Regions from separate parts of the Paenirhizobium cremeum genome, predicted to be linked through region 2. Evidence: predicted binding sites of a transcription regulator. Region 2 holds the regulator's gene; the other holds the start of a gene.
What was found. Region 2 encodes PhoB, which activates phosphate uptake and scavenging genes when phosphate is short. Its sites were predicted from a motif close to TGTCATNNANCTGTCAT; they were not measured.
Positions count from the first base shown of each region.

Region 1 (4,267 bases), 1.8 Mb from region 2:
ATCGTTGTTGCAGCGGGTCGCGAAGCCGGTATCGATCTGCCGCGGCTCCTCGCTGCCGTCGGGCGGCAGTCGATAGAGCAGGCCGTCGCTGTTGATGAGCAGATAGCTGCCGTCGGGCGACCAGTTCGGGGCCTCGATGAGCCGATCCGTCTGCCAGACGATGCGATGGCGGCGCGTTCGGATATTGAAGATCTCGAGCGAGCTTCGCATGTCCCCTCCAGCCAGGCCGCCGACGTGCCGTCAGCGGTCCCGGAAACGGTTGGTGATCGGATAGCGCCGGTCGCGGCCGAAGTTCTTCTTGGTGATCTTCACGCCGGGGGCCGACTGTCGCCGCTTGTATTCGGCGAGATAGAGCAGATGCTCCACCCGGTGCACCGTCGCGACGTCATGGCCGCGGGCCACGATATCCTCGACCCCCATCTCCTTTTCGACGAGGCATTCGAGAATGTCGTCCAGCACCGGATAAGGCGGCAGCGAATCCTGGTCTGTCTGGTTCGGCCGAAGCTCCGCAGACGGCGCCTTGGACAGGATATTGGCAGGAATGACCTCTCCCGACGGTCCAAGCCCGCCCGGCGGCACATGGGCGTTGCGCCAGCCGGAAAGAGCGTAGACCTGCATCTTGTAGAGGTCCTTGATCGGATTGAACCCGCCGTTCATGTCGCCGTAAAGCGTGGCATAGCCGACCGACATCTCCGACTTGTTGCCTGTGGTCACCACCATCGAACCGAACTTGTTGGAGATCGCCATCAGGATCGTGCCGCGGGCACGGCTCTGTAGGTTTTCCTCGGTGATACCACTGTCCGTTCCCTCGAACATGTCCGACAGCGCAGACAGGAAACCTTCGACGGGTTCTGCGATCGGCACGATGTCATAGTGGCAGCCGAGCGCCTTTGCGCAGGCCTCCGCATCCGTGAACGATTCCTGCGAGGTATAACGATAAGGCAGCATCACCGTGCGCACCCTCTCCTCGCCCAGCGCATCGACCGCGATTGCCGCACAGAGCGCCGAGTCGATACCGCCGGAAAGGCCGAGCACGACGCTCTTGAAGCCGTTCTTGTTGACGTAGTCGCGGAAGCCCAGCATGCAGGCGCGATAGTCTGCCTCTTCCTTCTCCGGAATATGCGACATCGGCCCGTCGCTGCAGCGCCAGCCATCGGCAGACCGCTTCCAGGTGGTGACGGTCAAGGTCGGTTCGAACTGGCTCATCTGGAAAGCCAGGGACTTGTCGGCGTTAAAGGCGAAGCTCGCACCGTCGAAGACCAGTTCGTCCTGCCCGCCGACCTGGTTGGCGAAGATCAGCGGCAGTCCGCTTTCGATCACCTGACGCAGCGCTACCTGATGGCGCACGTCCACCTTGCCGCGATAATAGGGGGAACCATTGGGCACCAGCAGGATCTCAGCCCCCGTCTCCGCCAGCGTCTCGCAGATGCCAAGATCGTTCCAGATCTCCTCGCAGATCGGGATTCCAAGCCGCACCCCGCGGAAATTCACCGGCCCCGGCATATCGCCCTCGACGAAAACCCGCTTCTCGTCGAACTCGCCGTAGTTGGGCAGGTCGATCTTGTCGCGAAGACCGAGAATCCTGCCGCCGTCGAGAACTGCCGCCGAATTATGCCGGCCCTTCTCCCCCTGTCGCGGAAAACCGACGATCACGCCCGGCCCGCCATCCGCAGTATCGGCGGCAAGCTGCTCTACGGCATGCAGGCACGCCTTGAGAAAGGCTGGCTTAAGCACGAGGTCTTCCGGCGGATAACCGGAAATGAACAACTCGGTCAGCAACAGGAGGTCGGCTCCTTGCGCGGCCGCCTCGGCACGGGCCTCCCGCGCCTTTGCCAGATTGCCGGCGACATCGCCGACCGTCGGATCGAGTTGGGCAATCGCAATGCGCAGGATGTCGGGTCGAATGGTTGTATCGCTCATGCGGCAGGTGTAGCGCGTGACGGTGACAATCGCAATGCGGCCGTCAATCCGGAACGCCGATCTTGGGAATGGATCGGCGCCAAACGCATCCTGTGGGAACAAACCGCCTGAACGGTCAGTTCATCTGGCATTCATGACGGTTATGTGACAGCTATGTGAAGTTTGGATAACGTGACGTAATAGCTGGAGAGCAAAGTGGTCGAGATTGGCTCAGAGCCGGCGGTTTCGCCAAAGACCGCCAGGAATGGCGCTGCTGTTCAGGTGGGCAGGCAGCAGGTTGCAAGCGCTCTCTTGCCGGTCGCGAATTCGCTGCTGCTGGCCATCCTCACGATCATCTGCAGCGAATGGCTTGCCCGGGGTAACCTGGTCGATATTCCCGACTACATGCTTTCGCCGGCCCGGCCCGGTCTCGTGGCAGCAGGCGTGATCTTTGTGCTGCTGCTCGCAGGCGACGCGCTGTTCGGCCGTGCCTATCAATCGGCGCTGGTGGTCATTCCGCTGGCGCTGCTTCCGGCCTTCTTCTCCGGGCAGAAGCAGCTTTTTCTCTCCGATCCGCTCTATCCGAGCGATCTGCTTTTCGGTCGCCAGATCGCCGAACTCCTGCCGGTCATGGTGGCGGCGAAGCCGGTCGTGGCCGCCGGCATATTGGCCGCCACGCTCGCGGCGCTCAGTGCTCTCGTCTATCTGTTCGCCGTGAGCTGGCAACGCTTTCCGCGCCTCTCCGGCCTTTCCAAGCTGACGCGCCTGATCCTCACCCTGCCCTTGATCGGTGCCTTTCTGTCCCTGATGGATGCAACCTCCTACTCCTATCTGCGCGACCGGCTCAACATCGTCCCCATGATGTGGGACCAGCAGGAAAACTATCGCCATAACGGCTTCCTGCTCGCCTTCGCCTTCAACGTGCCAATGGCCAATGTCTCGGCGCCCGAGGGCTATAACGGCGACGCAATAGCGGACATTCCAGCCGACCGGGTGCCTGCAAGCTTCTTCTCAGGTCGCAACGCCGACGTCATCATGGTGATGAGCGAGTCGCTCTGGGATCCGACGCGCCTCTCGAATGTGGGCTTCTGGCCCGACCCGATGCCGACCATCCGCGCCAACCAGTCGGGCAACGTCTTTTCGCCGGAATTCGGCGGCATGACCGCCAATGTCGAATTCGAGGCGCTTACCGGTTTCTCGAACGCTTTCCTTCCCTATGGAAGCATTCCATACCAGCAATACATACGCCGCCCGCTGCCCTCGCTCGCCACCTTCTTCGAATCCAAGGGCTATACCAGCAAGGCATTCCATCCTTTCCAGAGCTGGTTCTGGAACCGCTCGAACGTCTATTCCGCACTTGGCTTCGAAAGCTTCGATTCCGAGGAAACCATGCCCGCAATGGAAAAGCGCGGCATCTTTGCCTCCGATGAAGCGTTGACCCGCGAGATCATGCGCGTCGGCGACGAGACCGGTCGGCCCTTTTTCTTCTTCGCCGTCACCCTGCAGGGACATGGGCCGTACGAAGCCAACCGCTATGTGAAGAACACCGTTGAACTGGATGAAGCGGTGCTTTCCTCGGAAAGCCGCGCAACGCTCGCGACCTATGCCCAGGGCGTGCGTGAAGCGGACAAGAGCCTCAAAACCCTGATGGAATGGGCGAAGAAGCGCCGTCGCGAGACCATCATCGTGATGTTTGGCGACCACCTACCGCCGCTTGGCACGGTCTATACGGAAAGCGGCTACATGCCGGATCAGGTCGCTACCCGCAGGGCGCCGCTCGATGTCATGAAGCGCGAGCATGAAACGCCGCTGGTCGTCTGGTCGTCGAGGCGCGGCGTGCAAAAGGATATCGGTTCGATCAGCCCCGCCCAGTTGCCCTCCCTCGTGGTCAAGCTGGCAGGCTATCGCCATCCCTACTACACCGGCGTCCTCGGTCGGGCGCAGGAGCGCTTTACGGTCTTCGACCGCCACCTGCTGGTCGAGCGCAGCGGCAAGACCCAGGCCGACTGGGCCGTCGACGGAACCAGGCTCGACCCTGCCATTCGCGACCTGCGCCTGCTGCAGCACGACATGATGTTCGGAAAACAGTTCGGCGCCGAACGTTTCTTCCCTGAGATGACGGACCGTCTCAATCCGTCCTCCTGACGGTACGACGAAAGGACAGGGCAATTGGACCGGGCTCCACGCATTATCGTTGCCCGGTATCTTGCGCGGACGAAAGAAAAGCGTCATTGACATAGCCGGCACATCCCAAAAGGATTGGCGGGAAAATGATATTTCCCCGCGTGGCAGGATGCCATGGTTCCATGGCATCGGCCCGCGATTGTGAAGAATGTTCAAGGATTTCATCAGAGCGTAACGAGCCATG
Region 1 is NZ_CP180217.1:1,938,422-1,942,688, forward strand. Features, by position in the region: gene ACLBKR_RS09710 (TolB family protein) at 1-210, opposite strand, end outside; gene ACLBKR_RS09715 (NAD+ synthase) at 241-1,920, opposite strand; gene ACLBKR_RS09720 (LTA synthase family protein) at 2,305-4,044, shown strand; gene ACLBKR_RS09725 (hypothetical protein) at 4,265-4,267, shown strand, end outside.
Region 1: a site for PhoB is predicted at 2,054-2,070, ahead of ACLBKR_RS09720 (LTA synthase family protein). Genes of this name have one in related genera too.

Region 2 (4,267 bases):
CCGTCCATCGATGTGGTCGAACTGCGCGCGCGCGTTGGCATGGTTTTCCAGAAGCCGAACCCGTTCCCGAAGTCGATCTACGAGAACATTTCCTACGGCCCGCGCATCCATGGTCTCGCCAAGTCGAAGGCCGATCTCGACCAGATCGTCGAGACCAGCCTTCAGAAGGCCGGCCTCTGGAACGAGGTGAAGGACCGCCTCCATGAGTCTGGCACCGGTCTCTCCGGCGGCCAGCAGCAGCGCCTGTGCATTGCCCGTGCAGTCGCCGTCAGCCCGGAAGTCATCCTGATGGACGAGCCTTGCTCGGCACTCGATCCGATCGCGACCGCCAAGGTCGAGGAACTGATCCACGAGCTCAGAACCAACTTCACGATTGTCATCGTGACGCACTCCATGCAGCAGGCGGCCCGCGTTTCCCAGCGCACGGCGATGTTCCACCTCGGTCTGCTGGTCGAGGAAAACGATACCGACAAGATGTTCACCAATCCGGACGATCAGCGCACGCAGGACTACATCATGGGCCGCTTCGGCTGATGTCGCCGCATCCGGTGATCGATCTTCCATTTCAAGGATACCAAGAACATGTCTTCATCGCATATCTACTCGGCCTATGACGAGGAACTGAAATACCTGATGCGCCGCATCTCCGAGATGGGTGGGCTTGCCGAACAGATGGTGGGCGACAGCATTCGCGCGCTTGTCAATTCCGATGCCGCCCTTGCCCAGAAGGTCATCTCCGACGACGTCATCATGGATGCCGCCGAGCGCGAGATCGGCGACAAGGCGATCGTCACCATCGCCCGCCGCCAGCCGGTTGCAGCTGATCTTCGCGAGATCATCGGCGCGCTCAAGATTGCCAATGACCTGGAGCGGGTCGGCGATCTCGGCAAGAGCAACGCCAAGCGCGTCATGGCCGTTCAGGCCACCGGCGTTCCGCGCAAGCTCGCCCGCGGCATCGAGCATCTGTCGGAGCTTGCGCTCGTGCAGCTCAAGGAAGTGCTCGACGTCTACACGACACGCTCGGCCGAAAAGGCCAAGTCGATCCGTGATCGCGACGAGGAGATCGACGCCATCTATACCTCGCTCTTCCGCGAGCTTCTGACCTACATGATGGAAGATCCGCGCAACATCACCAGCTGCACGCATCTTCTGTTTTGCGCCAAGAACATCGAGCGCATCGGCGACCATGCCACCAATATCGCTGAGACGATCTACTACATGGCGACGGGCGCTCAGCCGGAAGGCGAGCGCCCGAAGGAAGACCTGACGGCTACCGTCGGCGCCATCGCCGAGTGAGCCGTCGGTCCTGAGAGAGGTAGTTGAAGTCGATGTTGCCCAAGATTGCTGTCGTTGAGGACGAAGAAGCACTGAGCGTGCTTCTTCGTTACAATCTCGAGGCTGAAGGTTACGAGGTCGAGACCATCCTGCGTGGCGATGAAGCGGAGTTGAGGCTGCAGGAGCGGGTTCCCGACCTGCTCATCCTCGACTGGATGCTGCCCGGTGTCTCGGGCATCGAGCTTTGCCGCCGGTTGCGTATGCGGCCGGAGACGGAACGTCTGCCGATCATCATGCTGACGGCCCGCGGCGAAGAAAGCGAGCGCGTGCGCGGTCTGGCGACCGGGGCGGATGACTATGTCGTCAAGCCGTTCTCGACCCCGGAACTGATGGCGCGTGTCAAGGCCATGCTGCGCCGCGCACGTCCGGAGGTCCTCTCCAGTGTCTTGCGTTGCGGCGATATCGAACTGGACCGCGAGACCCATCGGGTTCATCGCAAGAGCCGCGAAGTCCGGCTTGGGCCGACCGAATTCCGTCTGCTGGAGTTCCTGATGGCTTCCCCCGGGCGCGTTTTCTCGCGTTCCCAGCTTCTGGACGGCGTCTGGGGCCACGACATCTATGTCGACGAACGCACGGTCGACGTGCATGTGGGTCGCCTTCGCAAGGCTCTCAACTTCTCGAATATGCAGGATGTGATCCGCACCGTGCGCGGCGCGGGATATTCCATGGAAGCCTGATTGGGTTTTTCCAGGATCACATTGCGGATACGTTGTGACAGACAAAAAACGGGCCGAAAGGCCCGTTTTTACATTTCCGGTTTTGTCCGAAGACGCCGGACTTTATCGAGCCGACCTACGCCTGTCGCCAATCGGCTGGTAGGCGAGCTTGGCGTGATAGTTGCAATAAGGGGAATTATCGGACGACTCGCAGCCGCAGAAATGGAAATCGTCCTTCATAGGATCGCCGATCGGCCACTTGCAGGTGCGTTCCGTGAGTTCCGTCAGCGCCAGACGCCGGGAAATCGGCACGACCACGTTGCTCGCCGGAGCGATATCGATTTCCTCGATGCCTTCGATCTCGATTTCTTCCTTGAGCATGTTGGCGCCGGCAGGCCGCGCAACGGTGCGGGTGGTGACGCGCGGCGCATAGTTCTGGGCGCGGGGCGGCGTCGCCGTGCGCTTTGCCGTCCGCGTCGTCGCGACGCTGCCGCCGGCCTTGGCGCGGCCCGGGAGGCTGAGGCGGTGAACTTTGCCGATAACGGCATTGCGGCTCACTCCGCCAAGTTGCGCGGCAATCTGGCTCGCGCTCAAGCCTTCGGCCCAAAGCCGCTTCAGCTTTTCTACTCGCTCATCCGTCCAGTTCATGCCATTTTCTCCGCCGGTCGCAATTCGTGCTGGCAGAATCCCTCGCCGTTGCTTCGGAAAATTCCGAAACAAAACTGCCTCGATACTGTCGGTGACTAATTCCGCCGCATGCAATTTCTTTATTGGTTCTTAACCTAGTGTGAGGCTGACTCCGTGACAAGAGTCGGCGGAATCATCGGGAATCGATTTCGAAGTTTTCCCCAACTTGCTACCGAGGCGCGATCATGTTCGCCCATGCGCCGCTTGGCTCTGTCCCTCGACTCCGAGTGGCGAAAATTCCGCTTTTCCGCGGTGTTTCGTTGACAGGGAGGGGCGAAATGACGATAGTGCAGCCGCCGCCGCAAGGCGGCATTTTTGATTTTTTGGACCCGGCGGAACAGGGGTTCCGGTGCGGTCCGCACCCGAAAAGACAAAAGCTCTTCGAAAGGAGTCTTTCGCTATGGCCGAGGCCTCTCCGCTTTATCAGACTTACATGCGCGCTCCGCTGCGTTTCGAGCGAGGCGAGGGCGTGTGGCTGATTACGGAAAACGGAGAGCGATATCTCGATTTCGCAGCGGGTGTCGCCGTGAATTCGCTGGGCCACGCCCACCCTCATCTCGTCGGCGCATTGCGTGAGCAGGCCGATAAGGTCTGGCATCTTTCGAACCTCTATGAGATCCCAGGCCAGGAAAAGCTCGGCAAGCGCCTGACCGAGGCGACCTTTGCCGACCGGGTGTTTTTCACCAATTCCGGTGCAGAGGCGCTTGAATGCGCCATCAAGACGGCCCGCCGCTATCAGTTCTCCAAGGGACATGGCGAGCGGTTCCACATCATCACTTTTGAAGGCGCCTTCCATGGCCGCACGCTGGCGACGATTGCCGCTGGCGGCCAGGCGAAATATCTCGAAGGCTTCGGCCCCAAGGCGCCGGGTTTCGATCAGGTGCCTTTCGGCGATCTGGAAGCTGTGAAGGCGGCGATTACTGACGAAACGGCAGCCATCCTCATCGAGCCCGTTCAGGGCGAGGGCGGCATCCGCACCGCGCCTGCCGGTTTCCTGCGGGAACTGCGCAAGATCTGCGATGACAACGGTCTTCTCCTGATCTTCGACGAGGTCCAGTGCGGGATCGGCCGTACAGGCAAGCTGTTCGCCTACGAATGGACGGGTATCACGCCTGACATCATGGCCGTGGCCAAGGGCATTGGCGGCGGGTTTCCGCTCGGCGCCTGCCTTGCGACAGAAGACGCTGCCTCGGGCATGAAGGCCGGCACCCATGGCTCCACCTATGGCGGCAATCCGCTTGCCATGGCAGTCGGCAATGCCGTGCTCGATGTCGTCCTCGCCGACGGTTTTCTCGAACATGTGCGCGACGTTGCGCTCGTCTTCCGCCAGGGTCTTGCCGAGCTCAAGGACCGGTTCCCCGGTGTCATCGAGGAGATACGCGGCGAAGGCCTTATGCTCGGCATCAAGGCGAAGGTGCCTTCCGCGGAGCTGCTGCAGGCGATGCGCGACGAGCATATCCTCGGCGTACCGGCGGGCGATAACGTCATCCGCCTTCTGCCGCCGCTTGTCGTCACGGCCGAGGATGCCAGGGAGGGGCTGAACCGCATCGGCCTTGCGGCGGAAAAGGTTCAGACGACACTCGACACGA
Region 2 is NZ_CP180217.1:127,835-132,101, forward strand. Features, by position in the region: gene pstB (phosphate ABC transporter ATP-binding protein PstB) at 1-534, shown strand, start outside; gene phoU (phosphate signaling complex protein PhoU) at 583-1,296, shown strand; gene phoB (phosphate regulon transcriptional regulator PhoB) at 1,329-2,012, shown strand; gene ACLBKR_RS00655 (GcrA family cell cycle regulator) at 2,115-2,639, opposite strand; gene ACLBKR_RS00660 (aspartate aminotransferase family protein) at 3,079-4,267, shown strand, end outside.